Regions from separate parts of the Clostridium tanneri genome, predicted to be linked through region 1. Evidence: a T-box and tRNA genes for the amino acid it is inferred to sense, from the RefSeq annotation. Region 1 holds a T-box; the other regions hold tRNA genes.

Evidence for each region. The T-box of region 1 lies ahead of argS (arginine--tRNA ligase). A T-box ahead of a tRNA ligase gene usually reads a tRNA of that ligase, here a tRNA-Arg.
Region 2: it encodes a tRNA-Arg, which carries the amino acid that the T-box ahead of argS (arginine--tRNA ligase) is inferred to sense. The anticodon was not compared.
Region 3: it encodes a tRNA-Arg, which carries the amino acid that the T-box ahead of argS (arginine--tRNA ligase) is inferred to sense. The anticodon was not compared.

What each region holds. Positions count from the first base shown of each region.
Region 1 is NZ_JARUJP010000003.1:172,245-180,526, reverse strand. Features, by position in the region: gene P8V03_RS04265 (CBS domain-containing protein) at 46-429, opposite strand; gene P8V03_RS04260 (ribonuclease H-like domain-containing protein) at 591-1,388, opposite strand; gene argS (arginine--tRNA ligase) at 1,520-3,211, opposite strand; T-box leader at 3,333-3,560, opposite strand; gene P8V03_RS04250 (hypothetical protein) at 3,730-4,110, opposite strand; gene P8V03_RS04245 (hypothetical protein) at 4,423-5,964, shown strand; gene P8V03_RS04240 (hypothetical protein) at 6,118-6,672, opposite strand; gene P8V03_RS04235 (PAS domain S-box protein) at 6,847-8,282, opposite strand, start outside.
Region 2 is NZ_JARUJP010000034.1:9,122-17,403, reverse strand. Features, by position in the region: gene P8V03_RS17650 (ABC1 kinase family protein) at 1-1,327, opposite strand, end outside; gene P8V03_RS17645 (phasin family protein) at 1,369-1,671, opposite strand; tRNA gene P8V03_RS17640 (tRNA-Arg) at 1,867-1,943, shown strand; gene P8V03_RS17635 (nucleoside deaminase) at 2,026-2,466, shown strand; tRNA gene P8V03_RS17630 (tRNA-Ser) at 2,469-2,561, shown strand; tRNA gene P8V03_RS17625 (tRNA-Ser) at 2,681-2,770, shown strand; RNA gene ffs (signal recognition particle sRNA large type) at 2,782-3,047, shown strand; gene dnaX (DNA polymerase III subunit gamma/tau) at 3,213-4,832, shown strand; gene P8V03_RS17610 (YbaB/EbfC family nucleoid-associated protein) at 4,908-5,249, shown strand; gene recR (recombination mediator RecR) at 5,305-5,901, shown strand; gene P8V03_RS17600 (YaaL family protein) at 5,963-6,235, shown strand; gene P8V03_RS17595 (pro-sigmaK processing inhibitor BofA family protein) at 6,349-6,609, shown strand; gene sfsA (DNA/RNA nuclease SfsA) at 6,848-7,540, shown strand; gene P8V03_RS17585 (NAD(+) diphosphatase) at 7,648-8,172, shown strand.
Region 3 is NZ_JARUJP010000034.1:17,426-21,732, forward strand. Features, by position in the region: gene P8V03_RS17650 (ABC1 kinase family protein) at 1-253, shown strand, start outside; gene P8V03_RS17655 (TetR/AcrR family transcriptional regulator) at 290-862, opposite strand; gene P8V03_RS17660 (phosphatidylserine decarboxylase) at 1,072-1,959, shown strand; tRNA gene P8V03_RS17665 (tRNA-Arg) at 2,225-2,301, opposite strand; tRNA gene P8V03_RS17670 (tRNA-Ser) at 2,308-2,398, opposite strand; tRNA gene P8V03_RS17675 (tRNA-Ser) at 2,423-2,513, opposite strand; tRNA gene P8V03_RS17680 (tRNA-Ser) at 2,745-2,835, opposite strand; tRNA gene P8V03_RS17685 (tRNA-Ser) at 2,863-2,953, opposite strand; gene serS (serine--tRNA ligase) at 3,025-4,305, opposite strand.

The DNA.
Region 1 (8,282 bases):
TTAAATAGCAGAAAAACCCTGTCAATTATAGGACAGGGTTTTCTTCTATTTATTGTTTTTTTCTAAAATATAATCCAAAATGTCTTCAACAGTAACTATTCCAACTATACTATCTTTTTCGTCAACTATTGGAATAGCTTCTATTTCATTCTCTCTAAGCCTTTTAGCAATATCTAGTATGTCCTCACCTTTAAATGCAGTGATAACCTTTTTTGTCATCACCCAGTCAATAGGACAGGTGTCATAATGACCCTCTTCCATTAAAAATCTATATATGTCTGCTTTAACAATAATACCTAACAATCTACCATTATCATCAGCCACTGGTGCTCCATTCACTTTATTATCATTCATTATATCTAGAGCCTTACTTAAAGTATCTTCTGGTTTTAGCTTCACTATGTTTAAATGCATAATCTTACTTATCATAAATTCCCCCCCTTAGTAATATTATATCTTAATTTTCCTAAAAGTCCAAATATTGATTGTTAAATTATGCAATATATTCATAATGTTTCAAAATTAATAAGAAATTATAATTAAAATGCCTAAAATGCCAATATAGCAATAGCTATTAACAGTAATTACTGTTAATAGCTATTGCTAATTATACTTTCAATCTGATCATGATCTCTACAACCCTTTAAGATATGATCAATTATTCTGGAAGCGGCCTTTTTAGATATTCTATCTAACTCAACGTCCAAAAGTATATTATTCTTTTTCACTAAAGTCTTTAAATATCTTAGCTGCTTTTCTGTAATTCTATCTTCTCTAGTCAACTTGTCATTATTTTCAACTTTATAAATATACTCATGTATCTTAGGTAAATTTAAAACATCTTCATAGTTATGAAGCATTATAGTATCTTTTAGTTCTTCATTAAAGGTAACCAAAAATTCCTTATACATATCTACACTTATTCCACCGTCAATTTGATCTTCTCTATCTATTCCTATGTGTTTCTCTACAGTCTTAAGGTTACACCTTTCCATACCCAACTGCTTATAGTAAGGTCTTATTAATCTGTACAAATCTATATGAAACTGAGGTGGTTGAAAGTATATACTGCTTTTTTCCATTCTTCTCTTAATAAAGGGTTCATCAAAGGCTATGCCATTATAAGAACACCATTTATTGTAACCTTTTAAATCTAATCCAAACTCATATAAAATATCATTCTCATCTTCTAAAGACTCTGCAAAATATTGCTTGATGGAAAAGTTTTTCTCATCTATAAATCTTCCAAGAGATACAAGTATTACATTGTCTTCCTCTTTATCAAATCCTGTAGTTTCTATATCATAATAGGCAACACTCTTCATCTCATATCTATTGAATATATTTATATCTATATCAACAAAGTCAGTATATTCTCTAATAAGCATTTATCGTCCTCCAAATTATTCTTTATACAGCTTACATTTACTATACCTTTTATTATATAATAATGATTTGAATTTGCAAACACTATAAAAAGGCAATGAAGCTAAGTTCACTGCCTTTATTATTATAAGCTCTACATTTTTTCTACTGTTTCTAACCCTATTAACTTTAAGCCATTTTTTAGTACCTGACAAACAGCCTCTACAAGCTTTAATCTAGCTTTCTTTATTTCCTCATCTTCTGCATTCATTATACTGCAGGCATTGTAGAATTTATTAAATCCCTTAGCTACTTCTATTATATATCTTGTTACCACAAAAGGTTCTAATCTTTCTATAGCATTTAATACAGCCTTATTAAAACCGTCAAGGGATTTAGCTAACTCAAACTCTTCCTTAGAATTTAACTTGCTATAATCAACTTCTCCGCTAACTTCTCCTGCTTTTCTAAGTATACTCTTTCCTCTAGCATAACTATACTGAACATATGGTCCTGTTTCCCCATCAAAGCTGAGCATCTCATTCCAATCAAATACTATATCCTTTTCTCTGCTGTTCTTTAAATAAGTAAATACTATAGCACCAATACCTACCTTCTTAGCTACTTCTTCCTTATCTTCAAGATTAGGATTTTTTTCATTTATTACCTGCAACGTTTTTTCTACAGATTCATTTAATAAATCTTCAAGGAAGATAACGTCTCCCTTTCTTGTAGATAACTTTTTATCCGCAAATCTTACAAGGCCAAAAGGTATATGCTTACAGGAATCTGCCCACTCATGTCCCATGAGCTTTATAGTAGTAAATACCTGTTTAAAGTGAAGAGATTGGTCTGTTCCAACTACATATATACTTTTATCAAAATCATAAGTTTTCTTTCTGTACATAGCTGCAGCTAAATCACGGGTAGCATATATAGTAGCACCATCCGCCTTCTTTACAATACAAGGAGGCATGTTGTACTCATCAAGCATTACAACCTTTGCACCATTACTTTCAACTAATAAGCCTTTACTATCTATTTCTTCTACAACTTCATCCATCTTATCTGAATAGAAGCTTTCACCAGCATAGGAATCAAACTCTACTCCTAGAGTATCATAAACTTTCTTAAACTCCTTTAAGCTTAGATCTTTAAATCTTTGCCATAGTGCTACCTCTTCTTCTTTTCCTTCTTCAAGATTCTTAAAATACATTCTTCCTTCATCTTCTAAGGCTGAATCTTTCTCTGCCTCATCATGGAACTTAACATAAATTCTAAGAAGTTCTTTTATTGGGTCCTTTTCTAGAGCTTCTTCATTACCCCATCTCTTATAGGCAGATATTAGCTTTCCAAATTGAGTTCCCCAATCTCCTAAATGATTTATTCTTACGCAATTATATCCCTGACTAGAAAGTATTTGATATAGAGATTTACCTATAACTGTAGTAAATAGATGACCTACATGAAATGGCTTTGCTATATTAGGTGATGAATATTCAACACATATGTTTTTACCAGTTCCTATATTTGATGAGCCATAGCTATCTCCCTCAGCTAACACCTTTTCTATAGTATTTTTTGTAAAATCTGTTTTATCTACAAAGAAGTTTAGGTATGGTCCTAAATTCTCTACCTTTTCAAAGCCCTCTTTATTTATTTTTCCTTTAAGCTCCTCTGATATCATGTTTGGTGCTTTTCTTAGAGCTTTTGACAACTGAAAACAAGGAAATGCATAGTCACCCATCTCAGCCTTTGGTGGAATCTCAATAAGCTTTTCAATAGTATCTAACTCTAAGTCTACGTTTTCTTTTATTCTCTCTGCAACTAATTTTTTATAATCCAATGTTATCCCTCCATTTAAAAATTACGAATAGCTAACAGCTTGTAATTTATTTGCTAACTTTCAGTTATTAATTTTGTCTTTAGTATTTGTTTAAAAACAAAAAAACCTGCCTTCTGTTAAATACAGAGACGGGTTATATCCGCGGTACCACTCTTTTTGATAAGGTTATATCCTTAATCCACTCAAAACTTTAACGCAGTTAACGTCCTGCTTGTGATTTAATAATAAATTTTTTCACAGGCTTCTCCAAGGCTCTCTTCCTTTTTATATACCCTACAGGCTTCCACCATCCCTGCTCGCTGAAATATTAAGGTCTTTTAAAAAGTACTCTTCTTTTCAATGAATTTGTTATTTAGTTTACCACAGATTATATTACTAATTTTTGCTTTTGTCAATATTTTATTCCATAACTTTTCATTATTAGACTTAACTATACTATTAACATAATTTTCAGCAAAGCACTGCAGCCCACTAGGCCTTTAGTAGGCTATAGTTTTAAATTGATGAAGGTTATTATACTATTTATCAAATTTATAATGCTTTGGCAGTATAGACTTTAGCTGCTTATCTAATATCATAATATGAGGATGCCAACCTTTCACTGAGTCTAAGGTTTTAGCTAAAAGAATAAGGACATTTTTCGCCCAGGTAACAGACTGATTTTTATTGTTAACCTCTTCTCTCATAAAGTTCAACCACTGTTCTATTACTTTAGATGCCTGGTTATAAAGTAATTCTTCGTCATCAATTTTAGTTTCTTGAACCTCACTTAAATGAATAATAAAATTAGTAATTACTTCATCAATTATTTCTGAAACATGAGAGGCATACTGTACCCCATCTCCCTGCTGCAAAGAAATTTCCTTTACCACCGGTTTAAAATCCATATTATAAATCATCTGGTAAATCTCCTTTTCTTAAATTTTATAAAAAATCTTTACATTTCACTCCAATATAAAATAAACTAAGTCATTTTATTTATATTTCAACTATATCATTAACAGGGATATTATTCCTATAGTTAAATGAGTAAATTACATATTAATACTATACCATTACATGCTTCCCCTAACTTAAGTGGAACTTACTTTAATTGAAATTAGCGGTGCATTTTCCCTAAGAAATCATTTGAAATTTAGTAACACTGTTATTAATTATACATATGTTATTAGTGAAATAAGGCTTTAATAAAAGTAAACGGGGGAATTAAAATGCCTAGCTTTTACAACTTAACCAAAGTAAATGGTTTTGATTATGACAATCTTAATAATGCAAGACAAAACAATTATGCATGGTCCATGAGTGAGTTAGGAGACTATATTTATGTAGGCACTGGCAGGAATATACTATTGAATGTTATCAAATCTATTAATGAGAACACCCAAATTCCTGTATTAATAAATCCAGACCCTGTGGATAACCTAGCTGAAATATGGAGATATAAAAAGGATGGAAAACTTCCATGGCAAAAGGTTTATAAAGCTCCAATAGGTTCCGACATTTCCGGTTTTAGATTTATGATTCAGCATAAACCTTTTTGCGGAAGCCCCTGCATCTATGCTGCAGCCTTCGGAAGAAGAGTGCAAATACTAAAAAGTACTAACGGTGTTAACTGGTCTATATTGCCTGATAGTGTTTTGCAAGGTACTTCCTCAAGAGCAATGATAGTACAAAAGGGGAAAGTATATGTAGCTACTATAAATGAGTCAAGCCCAAGTCCAATCCCTCTGTTATATAGCAGTGAAGATCCCGAGTTTTATCCTTGGGAGCCTGTTATAGACTATAATGCACCAGGCTTTGATCCTGACAAAAATCCAAGAGGATCAATAAGCAATATGGCAGTATTTAACAACAAAATATATGTTGCTACAAGTAATTCCGATGGAGTTCAAGTTTGGAGAACAAATGGAGCAGAGCCAAAATTAAATGACTGGACACTTATAGTTAATAAAGGTTTTGGAAATCCTGCAAATAAGTATTCTCTAAGTATTGGTGTATTTAAAGATTATCTTTATGTAAGCGGCACAAAACAATTGCCATTGGCTTGGTTTATTCCTATGGGATGCGATATTATAAGAATTGATAAACATGATAACTGGCAACTGATAGTAGGTGGAAATCCACTAATATCTTTAACTTCACCAGAAGCAGAACAACGTAGAAGCCTATCGGGGCTTGGATCTGGTTTTAACAATCCTTTCAATGTATACGCTTGGCAGATACAAGAATATGAAAATAAGCTGCTGATAAGTACTTTTGATGATTCTAGTAATATGGAAGTAATACTAAATACACTTTTAGCAAACAGACTTGCTTTAGAATATCTAATAGGTGCCAGAGTAGTAAATAAATTAATAGATGTATATAGGAGCGTAGTAGAAATATTGAGAGCCATTAAATATCCTATTGGATTCGATTTATATGTATCTGAAGACGGGGTTCACTTTAAGCCTGTAGTTCTTAGGGGAATTTACAACCCAAATAACTATGGCGGAAGAATACTCTATGTAGACAGCTGTGATCAATTATATATCGGAACAGCTAACCCATTCCAGGGCTGTGAAGTTTTCAAAGCCTGCAATATTGAAAGCTCCTCCTTAGAATCCTGTGATGAAATGTATTTTAGATGCCTAAAGAAAGCTGAAAAAGTAATAAGTGAAAATTACGGTATTGTAAGTGAAAACATGCCAGTGATTCTTGAATTTATACAAAAAAATAATTATCATAGATTTACTAACGATGATGAACAATAGTATAAGTCTATAAATAATGAAGAAGCCTGCTGATCTAGGACATACCTCTTAACGAAATTATAGCAGCCAGAAATAGAGGTATGTCTTCTTTTTCTATTTAAACCTTTAAATTTTTTAATATTCCGGTGAGGTATATTTTTATATACTTTATAATTAATATTGTCTTCCTTTTTCATAAAGGATTTCTGCTTTATCTATCAGTAGTTTGGCTATAGTTGCAATTAAGAACAAGCTTATAAATGACAGATGTGAGTTCCATAACTTTGTTTTATATATACCTGCAACTTTGGCTAAGGGAAGTGCACCATAAGAAACAAACCCTGCAAATAATGCTGTGATTATAGTAAAATTCCCCCAGCTTTTACACCGTTCATATACTATACTTAAACTTACTGGAATTACAAAAAGATTAGCAGGCAAAAAGGTTGGAATTATCGGTTCTAACTGCATGCGGTAATCATACCAATCTAGTGCAGTAGCAGTATCATCTAAATTTTTGTTTAGTATGTACACTATTCCAAAGTAAGCAATTGCTTTTAAATAGTCTTTTTTGTCTATCATGACAAAAAACAACACTAAAAATATAATACATATGGCAACAAAGGTCCACCATTGCCAGGTAAAAAGTGTATACTTTCTCCAAATTTCCAATCTTAATTGTAATAAATAATTTGAAACCTTATCAATTTCCTTCCCTAATTTTTCCAAAGTTTAGCCTCCTTATAGTATTTTGCCAACATAAAATTATATAGACTTATTATTCCAAAATACTAGGATGCTATTCTAAGTACCTATTATGTACACGTTTATTCATAACTGTAAATTTACTTTGTCATAGCTTCAAATACAGATTTATAAACACTTGAAGCTATATTAGCAAAACTATCTCTTATAACCCTTCTTTGACCACTTTTCTACAATTTCCTGTAGTTTTTCCATGTCTATCGGCTTACCAATGAAATCATCCATTCCAGAACTTAAACTTTTTTCTTTATCCTCGCCCATTGCATAAGCGGTTGTAGCAATTATTGGCAGGTGAGTATCAGTTAACTTTTCCTTTTCTCTAATAATCCTTGTTAGATCAAATCCACTTATTTCAGGCAGCTGAATATCCATTAACACTAAATCGTATTGCACCTTTTCCATCATTTCTAATGCCTTTTTACCATTATCAGATACCTCTACATTCCAATTATTTTGCTTACACATTAGCTTTATAGTTAACTGGCTTACATAATCATCTTCAACAAGGAGTATATTTAAACCCTTAGCTGAATTGTGAGTAGTGAAGCTTTCTTCTAAAGTAAAGTTATCTGATTCCTTTTTAGGTACATCAACCACGCAAGTAAAATAAAAAGTACTACCTCTACCATATTCACTTTCTACGGAAATTTCTCCCCCCATTAGTTCAACAAGCCTTTTAGAAATAGCAAGACCTAAACCTGTACCCTTAAATCGTTTTGTTAAAAAATTTTCTAGTTGAGTAAAATAGTTAAATAGTTTTGGTATATCTTCACTTTTAATGCCTATTCCTGTATCTTCTATAGAGAACATAAGCTGAATTTTATTCTTAACCCTTTTAAGCTTTTTAATTGATAGAATAACTCTTCCCTTTTCCGTAAACTTTATGGCGTTTCCTACCAAATTAATCACAATCTGCATAAGCCGAACTCTATCTACTATGATTTCCTTTGGCATATCCTCTGATATGTCGATTTGAAAGTCTAACCCCTTTTCCTTTGCAATAAACTGGAACATTTTTGACTCTGACTCTATTAAACCTAAAATATCTACTAATTCTGGATTTAACTTAATCTTACCAGCATCGATTTTTGATAGGTCAAGAATGTCATTAATAATTTGAAGCAGAGACTTAGAGGATGACTTAATAATATCAATCATTTCACTTTGTTCATCAGTTAAATAGGTCAGTGTTAATAAATCTGCCATTCCCATTATTCCGTTCATAGGTGTTCTGATTTCATGGCTCATGTTTGCAAGGAATTGACTTTTGGCCATATTAGCTGCCTCAGCTTGCTCTTTTGCCTTGTAGAGGTCTGTTTCCATCCTCTTTCTTTCCGTAAAGTCCTCAATAATGGCTATTGCACTTACTACATCTCCATTATCATCCTTTATCGGTGCTGCTAGTATCCTAATTGTTGCAGATTTTCTCCTCTGTGAATAGTATTGCTTCTCTGCAATTACTAATTTGCCGCTTTCTATGCATTTCTTATAGGTATCAGAAATTCTGTTTTCTACTAGTGAAGAGTCGGTAAAAAGATTAAAAGGTTTGTCTATTTCTTCTAATGGAAAACCAA
Region 2 (8,282 bases), on a different contig from region 1:
TGAATTTTGAAGGAAGAAGTGAAAGGTCCTTTGTAAAATTGTAAGAGTGTATTAAAAATTGATCTAAGTTAATATTTTTAAGCAGTAGTAATTCACTATTAGTTCTTACAAAGGGGATGGCAACATCGATAATTTGAATTTCAGGTGCTATCTTTGCAACAACTCCTTCTACTATAATCATAGCCTTTACAAGTAAAGTTAAATCTTTAGGTAGTTTTATATTATTATTTTTTGCACAATCAAATATTTCTTCAATTAGTACTGAAATTTTAATATTATTCAACGATGTTGAAACATATCTAAAAAATAAGTATTCTATATCTTCATAAAGCTTATTTCTATCAACAAAACCTTTCTTTATTCCTATAGATATAATTACAGAAACCAGCTTATCTATATCCTTTAAGGCTACAGCTACAATTGCTTCGTTTAATGATGACTTCAGTGAATCTGAAAGTGTTCCTACTATGCCAAAATCTATAAAGCATATTTTTCCTTTGTCAATAAGCAGGTTACCAGGATGAGGATCTCCGTGAAAAAAACCGTCAGTAAAAATTTGCTTAAAAAATGAAAGAGTTAACTTCTTTCCTATGTCGTTTGAATCATACCCATAGGTATCAAGACTATGAATATCAGTTATCTTAAGACCATTTATTTTTTCCATAGTTAAAACTTTACTGCTAGATAACCTATCAATTATAAATGGCGCATAGCAAAAGGCAACATTTTTATTTAAGTCTCTAAATTTATTGATATTTTCTGCTTCTATTTTAAAGTTTAATTCATTTTCAGTAGATGCAAGAATTTCATCTAAGGCCTCACTAGGGTCTATGAGTGCATTGGCAAACTTAGATTTAGAGAGTTTTATTATCTTATGCAATATAGATATGTCCATGTGCATTTTTTCTCTTATTTCAGGTCTTTGAACTTTCACAATGACCTCTCTACCATCATCAAGAATAGCGTTATGAACTTGCGCTATGGAGGCGGAAGCAAGTGGCTCCTTTTCAAAATAAATAAAGCATTCTTCAATTGGTTTGTTAAATTCACTTATAAAAATACTGTTTATATCTTCATATCTTTCAGGAGCTACCTTATCTTGAAGATTAGAAAGTTCTTTTATATAATCAGGAGGCAATATGTCCGGTCTAGCACTTAAAATTTGTCCTATTTTTATAAAAGTTGGACCTAGCTCTTCGAAGGCCTTTGTTAGGTTTATAGGAGAATTTTTGGCTCTATTAGATTTACTATCAACAATATATCCAAAGCCGTAAGAGGCTAGAACCCTAACTATTTCTTTAAACCTTTGTACTGAGTTTTTATACATAATATACCTCCAAATTAACAAAGCCCTAACATTAGTCGGGCTTATGCTTTATCCTTCATCTTTTCTTCTAGTACACTTAGTCGTTGATTGATAATAGATATATCGGTTTTACTGGCATAATCCATTTCTTTTAATATTGATATAATATCTTCTTTAGTCAATGGTTTATACTGAGCTGTTTTATCCTTTACATTTCTTTTTAGTTCTTCAGATAAATCTTTACCTTCATCAATTGTTAACTTGCCTTTTGCAACCATATCATCTATTAACTTAGAAGCTTTTTCATAAGTATAAGCAGCAGAACCTATACCAGCTAAAAATAAATTTTTTAATTCATTTACCATAATAACACCTCCTAGTTATTATATTTTTAATCATATTATAATATACCCAAGATGCTAATTAATAATAGAAGATATTTATTTTATTCTTTAATATGAGGGTTACATTTAAAAATATAGTTTGGGATAAAAAGTAAGTGTTTTAAATTGACTTTTATAATTAATTGTAATAAAATACATATAGTAAGAATTAAGTATGCGCTCGTAGCTCAGTAGGATAGAGCAGCGGTTTCCTAAACCGCGTGCCGGGGGTTCGATTCCTCTCGGGCGCACCAAAAGTCTTGTGAACTTTAAGTTTACAGACTTTTATTTTTATAATAAATAAATTATAAGTAACAAAACTTAAGAGGTATCTCAATGAATGAAGATTTTATGCTGGAAGCTATACATGAGGCAGAAATAGCACTTCTATTAAAAGAAGTACCAGTAGGAGCAGTTGTAGTAAAAGGTAATACAGTAATAGCTAGGGCTCATAATTTAAGAGAAACATTAAATGACCCAACAGCACATGCAGAAATGTTGGCTATAAGAAAAGCTGCTGCCTTTCTTCAAAGTTGGCGGCTTAATGAGTGTAGCATGTATGTTACATTAGAACCTTGTCCTATGTGCGCAGGGGCAATACTACAATCAAGGATATCTAATTTATATATAGGTACCTTTGACCCAACAGCAGGGGCTTGTGGTTCTGTAATAAACATACTTCAAAGTGATTCGTTAAATCATTGGACTAGGATACACTGGAACTATAATAATAAATGCAGTAATATGTTAAGTAATTTCTTTAAGAATAGAAGATAGATGGAGAGATGTCCGAGAGGTTGAAGGTGGTTGACTCGAAATCAATTGTACATTTAATAGGTGTACCGGGGGTTCAAATCCCCCTCTCTCTGCCAACTAATAATTGCTAAAAAAAATTCACAAAAATATGTTGAATTAGTGGACATTTAATAGTATAATAAGTCTTGTCTTGATGACAATGTAAAACTTAATAGTTTTCATGAGTTATTTATATGGAGAGATGTCTGAGCGGCTTAAGGAGCACGCCTGGAAAGCGTGTGTAGGGGAAACTCTACCAGGGGTTCAAATCCCCTTCTCTCCGCCATTAAATCTTTGTCGTGCTAGATGGGGAGTTAGCGGTGCCCTGTAACCTGCAATCCGCTATAGCAGGATTGAATTCCTCGCCTAGGCTATAAACTGTAAGGTCTGGCCTATAAAAGTGGCGTTGAGAATTGGGTCCCACGCAACGGAAACTCATGAACCCCGTCAGGTCCGGAAGGAAGCAGCGGTAAGTGATCATTTTCGTGTGCCGTGGATAAACCTGGTTTGAGTTAACTATATGGGTAACGCTTATAGTTTATCAGTCAAAGCGAGGTGCACGACTTTAATATTTAGACTTTAGTTAAAGATACCAAAAAGGTGTCTTTTTTTATTATATTAATATTTCTATATTACCTAAGGGTTATATTAGTTTTATATGTTAACTATTAATTTAATATAAGGTATAATAGATAGTGTATAAACACAGATTAAAGAAGGTGATTTTGATGGCTTACACCGCATTATATAGAGAATGGAGACCAAAAACCTTTGAAGAGGTAGTTGGTCAAGATCATATAACTGTTACAATTAAAAATCAAATAAAGAATAATAGAATAGCCCATGCTTATCTTTTGTGTGGAACTAGAGGGACAGGTAAAACTTCTACTGCAAAAATTTTTTCCAAAGCGGTAAATTGTTTAAATCTCCAGGATGGAGAGCCTTGTAATGAATGTGAAATGTGTAAAAAGATAGGTTCTGGTATCTCAATAGATGTAATTGAGATGGATGCTGCTTCTAAGAGAAATATAGAAGACATAAGAGATATAATTGAGAATGTAAAGTATCCTCCACAAGAAGGAAAATATAAGGTATATATAATGGATGAGGTACACATGCTTACTCCACCAGCTGTAAATGCCTTTTTAAAGACTTTAGAAGAACCACCATCAAATGTAATATTTATATTAGCTACAACAGACCCACAAAAGCTACCAATCACTATACTTTCTAGATGTCAGAAGTTTGATTTTAGGAGAATTAAAAGTTCTCATATATTTGGCAGACTAAGAAAGATAGTTGAAGAACAAGGGGTATTTGCAGATGATAAAAGTTTAAATCTTATAGCTAGAATGTGCGATGGAGCTATGAGAGATGCTTTGAGTATACTAGATCAAGCAATTTCTATGGGGAGTGGCAAGGTAGAGTATAGTGATGTTATTGCTATGCTAGGGCTTGTAACAAATGAAAGTTTGCTTAAGCTTACGGATAGTATAATAGAAAAAAACATTGAAATGTCCATGGGGGTTATAGATGATATTGTATTTAGTGGTAAAGATATTTACACATTTATTAGGGATATGATAAATCATATGAGGAATCTTCTAATAGTAAAAGTCTCTCAAGACCCAGAAGAAATTTTAGATATGTCAGAAGAAAATATAAATCTTATAAAAGAACAAGCTCAAAAAATAAGAGTTGAAGAAATAATGAGGGATATAAGGATACTTCAAGATGCAGAAGAGCAATCTAAATGGACAAAACAAAGCAGAGTATATTTAGAACTCGCTGTCATAAAAATGTGTAAAATAGAATATGATACATCTAAGGAAGTTATGCTTGCAAGATTGAATAAGCTTGAGGAAGCTTTACGAGAAGGAACAGTAAGCATAGCAAGTAAACCGTCCATTCCTAAGACAACTAAGAAAGAAATCAAAGAAGGAGCTCAGGAGAAGGTTGCGAGAGTTGTTGAATCTGTGCAGGAGCAAAACATATACTCAAAACTTAATTTAGATATAGTTAAAAAGAGTTGGAAAGACATATTAGAGGCTTTAAAAAATAGAAGGCAAATGGTTCTATTTACTGCTTTAACTATGGGAAATGCGGTAAAGTGTGAAAATGGAGTAATAACTATACTATATACTAAGGATTATGCGTTTCACAAACAAAGATTTGAAAAAGAAGAAAATAGAAAGATATTAGAAGAAATATTTTCAGATATTTTGAAAGAGAGAGTGAAATTGCAGTATTCTATAGATGATGAAGAAATTAGAAGTGCATCTAAGTCAACAGAGCAGGTATTAAAGGATGCCTTTGGAGAAGAGCTAGTAGAAATAATAGATGAATAATATTAAAAATTTGAGTTAAATTTATAAAATATGGTATAATTAAAACTACATTAATTATGTAAGGAGGCGTTGATTATGGCAAAGGGAGGATTTCCTAATTTCGGTGGAGGAAATATAAATAATATAATGAAGCAAGCTCAAAAATTCCAAAAACAGATGGAAGAAATGCAAGCTGACCTTGAAAATAAGCAATTTGAAGTAACTGTTGGTGGAGGAGCGGTAACAGTAGTTGCCAGCGGTAAAAAGCAAATAGTAGACATAAAAATAAAGCCGGAAGTTGTTGATCCAGATGATGTTGAAATGCTTCAAGATTTAGTGTTAACTGCATGCAATGAGGCTTTAAAGAAAGCTGATGAAGAAACTTCAGCAGAAATGAAAAAATTAACAGGCGGACTTAATGTTCCTGGAATGTTTTAATTAAAGTTAACTACCCCATCTTTAAAGATGGGGTTTTAAAATTGAGGTGATTATTATGGAATTTTATCCAATTGCAATTGAAAAACTTATAGAAGAGTTTGCAAAATTACCTGGTATAGGATATAAGACTGCTCAGAGATTGACAATTCACGTATTGAATTTACCAGATGATGAAGTTAGGGAATTTGCTAATGCTCTAGTTAAAGCAAAAGGAACAATAAAATACTGTTCTGTATGTGGAAATTTTACTGATTCTGACCCCTGTTCAATATGCTCAAATCCGAATAGAGAGAAAGATACCATATGTGTTATAGAGCAACCTAAAGATATAATGACTATGGAAAAAGTTAAAGAATTTAATGGAGTATATCATGTTCTTCATGGAAACATATCGCCTATGGCAGGTAGAGGTCCAGATGATATAAAGCTAAGAGAACTTATAAGAAGAATTAATGGAGAAGTAAAAGAAGTAATAGTAGCTACTAATCCTAACATTGAAGGTGAGGCTACGGCGATGTATATATCAAAAATACTAAAACCATTAGGAGTTAAGGTAACTAGAATTGCCCATGGAATACCAGTTGGTGGAGACTTAGAGTATGCTGATGAAGTAACTTTATCTAAGGCACTAGAGGGAAGAACTGAGATTTAATGAATACTAATCCTATTTTATGTCAAGTATTATAAAGGTGATATAAAATAGGAGGTTTTTTATGGTAAAACGTATAATAACCAGTTATCTATCAAAAAATAGCAAGTATACAGTAGAACAAAAAAAATTATTAAATGCGATAGATAAGGCAAGAGAAGATCTTAAAATGGCTAGAGAATATTTTAATGGAGTTAATGACCCTAGACTTGTGGATTATGCAATATATATGGAAGAGGCTGCTAAGGCTAAATATATGTATTTGCTAAATGAAGCTAGAAAAGTTGGTTTAAAGGTCTATGGTGAGAGCATATTGCATGAGTTAAGTGCAGGTTAATAATAATCTAATGAAAATAGTAAGGGCGTAAGCCTTTACTATTTTATTTTTATTAATACTTTTGTACAATTAGAATATAAATTTAGTAATAAAGAAAATATGGGGGGATAATTGTGCAGTTTGAGTACATAGGATATTTTTTAATTGCCGTATTAGGATTGTATATATTAGTTAAAGTTTTTGCATGGCCTTTGAAGGTACTATTTAAATTAATAGCTAATGGGATATTTGGAGTTTTACTGCTGATTTTAGTTAACTTTATTGGACATTATTTTAACTTCTACATAGGAATTAATGCAATTACTGCTCTTATTGCAGGATTTTTAGGAGTACCAGGTGTAATATTTCTTGTTGTTTTTAAGTTGTTTTTATAATTAAAGTCTGAAGGGGTCTAGGTTTGAAATTAACCTAAACCCCTTTTATTTATATAGAAATTAAATTACTATTATTTCTCAGGCTAGTTTTCCTTATTTAACTTATAGTAAAAAGGTATAATAGTAAGTGAAAAGGTTATTTAAGATAAACAATCCACAATTTTAGAAAAATGCACAGATAAATGTGGATAAAGTCTGTGGATATGTGAATAATTTTCAAAAAACTGGAGATGATAATATGATTATCCATAATAATATATTAAGAGCCAAATTTATACACAGGCCAAATAGATTTCAAGCTTATGTTGATATAAATGGAGAGGAGAGTATGGTGCATGTGCCCAATACTGGAAGATGCAAAGAAATACTTATACCAGGATGTACTGTAGTTTTGAGAGAAGAAAATAATCCTACTAGAAAAACAAAGTATGATTTAATAGGAGGATATAAGGGAAACAGATTTATAAATATAGATTCACATATACCTAATAAGGTTGTGGAGGAAGCACTGAAAAATAAAAAAATTGAGTTGTTAAAAAAGTATAGTATCATACAGAGAGAAAAAACCTTCGGAAACAGTAGGTTTGATTTCAAGTTAGTAGATAATGAGGATAACGAATGTTACTTGGAAGTGAAAGGAGTGACCTTAGAGGAAGAAGGTAAAACAATGTTTCCTGATGCCCCAACAGACAGGGGAAGAAAACATTTATTAGAGCTTGTTGAAGTGAAAAAGCTAGGGAAAGAAGCCGCTGTACTATTTTTAATTCAAATGGAAGGAGCCAAGTATTTTTCGCCACATGATGAAATGGATAAAAATTTTGGGGAAGCTCTAAGATATGCTAAAAGAAAAGGGGTTCACGTCCTTGCTTATGATTGCTTTGTAGGAGAAAAGTTTATAACTATTAAGGATTTAGTAGAGGTGAGAATGTAGACTTTTACATTTCAATTGAATAAAGGTCAATTTATAATTTATAATATAAGTAATATAAGAGCATAATTTATAGGGGGTGAAGCTGCTCTAATAAGAGTAGCGTACTTATGAGATATAAATATTGTCCTATTTGTGGTAGGGAGCTTGAAGAGAGGTATAGCTGGGATGAAGGAGGCGTTCCATATTGTCCTACAGACGATATAATGTACTTCGATGTTCCAAAGCCATGTATTATTGTGGCAGTTGTAAAGGAAGACAAAATACTACTTCTTAAGCAAAGTTATATATTTAAAAATTCAAAAGTACTTTTGTCAGGATACGTAGGGAATGGAGAAACAGTGGAGGAAACTGTTCATCGAGAAGTATTAGAGGAGTCAGGCCTTAGAATAAAAGACTTAAAATATTTAGGAAGCGAATATCTTTCTTCTAAAGAAATAATAATGCTTACCTTTATGGCATATTATAATGGTGGGGAATTAAAAAAGTCATCTGAAGTAGAATGTGTAAGTTGGAGCGATATTGAGGATGCACTATGTGAGATGAGTGAAGATAAAATAGGTAGAAATATAGTGAAAAAGGTATTAAAAGAAATAGGTTATAAGGGTGATAAAGCCTATAGATGTGAGATATAAAATATTATAACAACGAGCCTTAATGGATTAAAATTGGTTTAATGTAAAAAAATTGAATAACACATTGAAAGTACAAAGGACATTATGTTAATATAAGGTAATATAGCTAG
Region 3 (4,307 bases), on a different contig from region 1:
GAAGGGTAGAGCTAAAATACAATTTGAAATACCTCATCTAAATAAGTCTATTAATGAACTAAATAAAATGACTAACAGGTTGGTATTTGCACTAATAATTTCATCTTCTATAATCGGATCATCTCTTATATTGAATAAGAACATTGGTCCTCAGATATACGGAATGTCCTTCATTGGAATATTAGGCTTTGCTATAGCTGCTCTTATGGGTTTATGGTTACTTGTATCAATTATTAAGTCTGGTAAGCTATAAAAGGAGTTAAATATTTTATTCTCCTTTTATAATTTACTATTTTCTTTCCTGTATACCCTCAAGTATGTATTTCAATTGTCTCTCTATCAGCTGATCTAAACTACCTTTATCATCATTTATAAGTTCATATACTGCAGTGGAGCAAATTGTACCAAACAATGTGTATGCCATTAGATAAGAATCTCCTCTTTTTATTACTCCCTTGTCCATTCCCTCCTCTAGATAAGATTGGGTATAGCAAATATGTTTATTAATTGCCGCTCTTAATTCTAATTGCCTTAATTCTTCTCCCCATATTTGGCTCATTACAACTTTAAAAAAGTCTCTACTTTCATAAACTAAACTTAATTGAATTCTGCATAACACCTTAATCTTACATAAAATGTTGTCTTTTTCACTTGCAACATCTTCTATTGAATTTTTTATTAATTCCATACCTTCTCTTACTATAAAATTAAATATTTCTTCTTTACTCTTAAAATGATAATATAAAGTTCCTTTAGCTACACCTGCCTCAGATGCTATAGCATCCATTGTAGCTCCATTATATCCACACTTTGAAAAGATTTTTATGGCAGATTCAAATATTGACTTTTTTGTATCATTCATTGATATCACTTCGCATTTCCATTATATTGTAAATAAACAACCAACTTTATTATATTACATCACTTTAACTAAGTAAAGATATACATTTATTATACTATCTCTTCAACTTATGGTAGGACTGCTGTATTATAAATTGACAACTGTTAAATAATAATTGATAATTGTAATAAGTATTTTTGTAAAAATTTATTAATGAAAGAGGTTTCCTAATGGTTAAATTTTATAATAGGCAAACTAAGAGCTATGAAATAGAACAAGTTGCTGGAGACAAATACCTTCAATGGACTTATTCTTCACCTATAGGAATGAGGTTATTAGAGCTTTTAGTTAAGAAAAAGATTTTTTCAAGTATTTACGGCTCCTACTGCGATAGTAAACGAAGTAGGAAAAAGATTAGCTCATTTGTGAAAAATTTTGATATTAACATGTCTCATAGTGAAAAAAAACTGGAACAGTTTCAATCATTTAATGACTTTTTTACTAGAAAACTAAAAAAAGAAGTAAGACCGATAGATATGAACCTAAATTCTTTAATTTCTCCTGGTGACGGAAGACTTCTAGCCTATGAAAACATAAATTTAGATGAATTAGTTCAAATAAAAGGATATACTTATAGTTTTAATAAACTTATAAATAATTCAGAGCTGTTATCAAAATTCTCTGAAGGCACATGCTTAGTTCTTAGACTATGTCCTACAGATTATCATAGATTTCACTTTGTAGATAATGGAGTATGTGAAGATACAACTAAGGTTAAGGGTGATTATTATTCAGTTAACCCTATTGCCCTAGAGAAGATACCAGAGCTCTTTTGTAGAAACAAAAGGGAGTGGAGTATATTTCATTCAGAAAACTTTGGTGACATATTACTTATTGAGGTAGGGGCCACTTGCGTAGGTTCAATAATTCAAACATATCCTCCTAATGTTAAAATAAAAAAAGGTGATGAAAAAGGTTATTTTAAATTTGGTGGATCTACAACTGTATTGTTTATTGAGAAGAATAGAATTAAGATTGATGAAGATATAATTATGGAAAGTAAAAAAGGTTACGAAACCAGAGTATTTATGGGAGAAAAGATAGGTCAAAAATTATAGAACTAGTTCTGCTCCGCTAAAAACTTAATACTTAAAACATAAAAATAAACTTCGCTTGTTTCTGAGCGAAGTTTATTTAATGAGGGGATTACTAAAAAATGAATAACTTTGATTAATTAATAAGTTTTGGGTTTTAGGTTATTAATTAATACTATTTATATTATTTACATTATCTTCTATTTTATTCAAAGCTCATATATTTTATTTATATAATACTAAATTTTATTTATAAAAAAAAGGCTTCCTAAATCTAAGAAGTCTTTTCTGGTGCGACGGAGAGGATTCGAACCCCCGACCAACTGGTTCGTAGCCAGCTACTCTATCCAACTGAGCTACCATCGCATAGGTTGGCGGAGAAAGAGGGATTTGAACCCTCGCGCCGGTTACCCGACCTACGCCCTTAGCAGGGGCGCCTCTTCGGCCACTTGAGTATTTCTCCATGCCCTACATTGTTCAAAATATTTGGCGGAAAGACAGGGATTCGAACCCTGGGTACGATCACTCGTACGCCGGTTTTCAAGACCGGTGCCTTAAACCAACTCGACCATCTTTCCATATCCTTTGACATAAATATATTAACACAAGTGATTGAAAAAATCAAATATTTATTTAAGTATTTTTCATAATTTAATCTTATTTATTACTATTAATCTCCAGTATTTGTATCAAATGTACAATTGCTGTATTTTTATATCCTATTTAGTAGAAAATTGATTTAATTAACTTATAAGTTTTAAAAATATACTTATTATGAAAATAAAAAAGCACCATTGTAAGTGCTTTTCTGGCGGAGAAAGAGGGATTTGAACCCTCGCGCCGGTTACCCGACCTACGCCCTTAGCAGGGGCGCCTCTTCGGCCACTTGAGTATTTCTCCATGCCCTACATTATTTTAAAAAATAAATGGCGGAAAGACAGGGATTCGAACCCTGGGTACGATCACTCGTACGCCGGTTTTCAAGACCGGTGCCTTAAACCAACTCGACCATCTTTCCTTGCTTGTTGACATGTATTATTATATCAACACTATGCATACATGTCAACAACTTTTTTTATTTTTTTATATTTATTTTATAACTTCTCTACCACCCATATATGGTCTTAAAGCTTCTGGAATTACTACACTACCATCAGCTTGTTGGTAATTTTCTAAAATTGCAGCTACAGTTCTTCCTACTGCAACACCTGATCCATTTAAAGTATGAACATATTGTGGCTTATCTTTTGCTGTTTCTTTATACTTTATGTTAGCACGTCTTGCTTGGAAATCTTCAAAATTACTACAGCTTGATATTTCAACATATCTATTATAACTTGGCATCCAAACTTCTATATCATATTTTAAAGCTGCTGTAAATCCTAAATCACCTTTACATATTCTAACTACTCTATAAGGTATTCCTAACTCTTGAAGTACTTCTTCTGCATCATTTGTTAACTTTTCAAGCTCTTCATAAGATTGTTCTGGTTTAGTGAACTTAAGAAGCTCAACCTTATTAAATTGGTGTTGTCTTATTAGTCCTCTTGTATCTCTACCAGCTGAACCTGCTTCTGCTCTAAAACATCCACTGTAAGCTACATGCTTTATTGGTAAATCCTCACCTTTTAGTACCTCACCTGAATAGAAATTAGTTACAGGAACTTCTGCTGTTGGAATTAAGAAGAAATCGTTATTAGCAACTCTAAATGCATCCTCTTCAAATTTTGGAAGCTGACCTGTTCCTATCATACTATTTCTATTAACCATATATGGTGGGAATAATTCTTCATAACCATGTTTTTCAGTATGAACATCTAAGAAATATGATATTACAGCTCTTTCTAATCTAGCTCCTAATGCTCTATAGAAAGTAAATCTTGATCCAGCAACTTTTCCAGCTCTTTCAAAATCAAGTATATTAAGACCTGTTCCTATCTCCCAGTGAGGCTTAGGTTCAAAGTCAAACTTAGTAGGCTCTGACCATTTTCTTATTTCAACGTTATCTGCATCTGTTTCTCCATCTGGTACTGCTGGGTTTGGTATATTAGGTATTCTTAACATTATGTACTCTATTTTTTCATCTATCTCTGATAGCTTTACATCGTACTGCTTTATCTTGTCTGAAAGCTCTTTCATTTCTGTCATAAGAGCATCAGCATTTTCTCCTGACTTCTTTAATTTAGCTATCTCAGCTGAATCTTGATTTCTCTTGTTCTTTAATACCTCAACTTCAACTAATATCTGTCTTCTATTCTCATCTAATGATATTACTTCGTCTATAACTGATATGTCGAAGTCCTCACCTCTATTTCCTAGTGCAGTTTTAATTTCATCTGGATTGTTTCTTATTCTTTTTAAATCTAGCATAA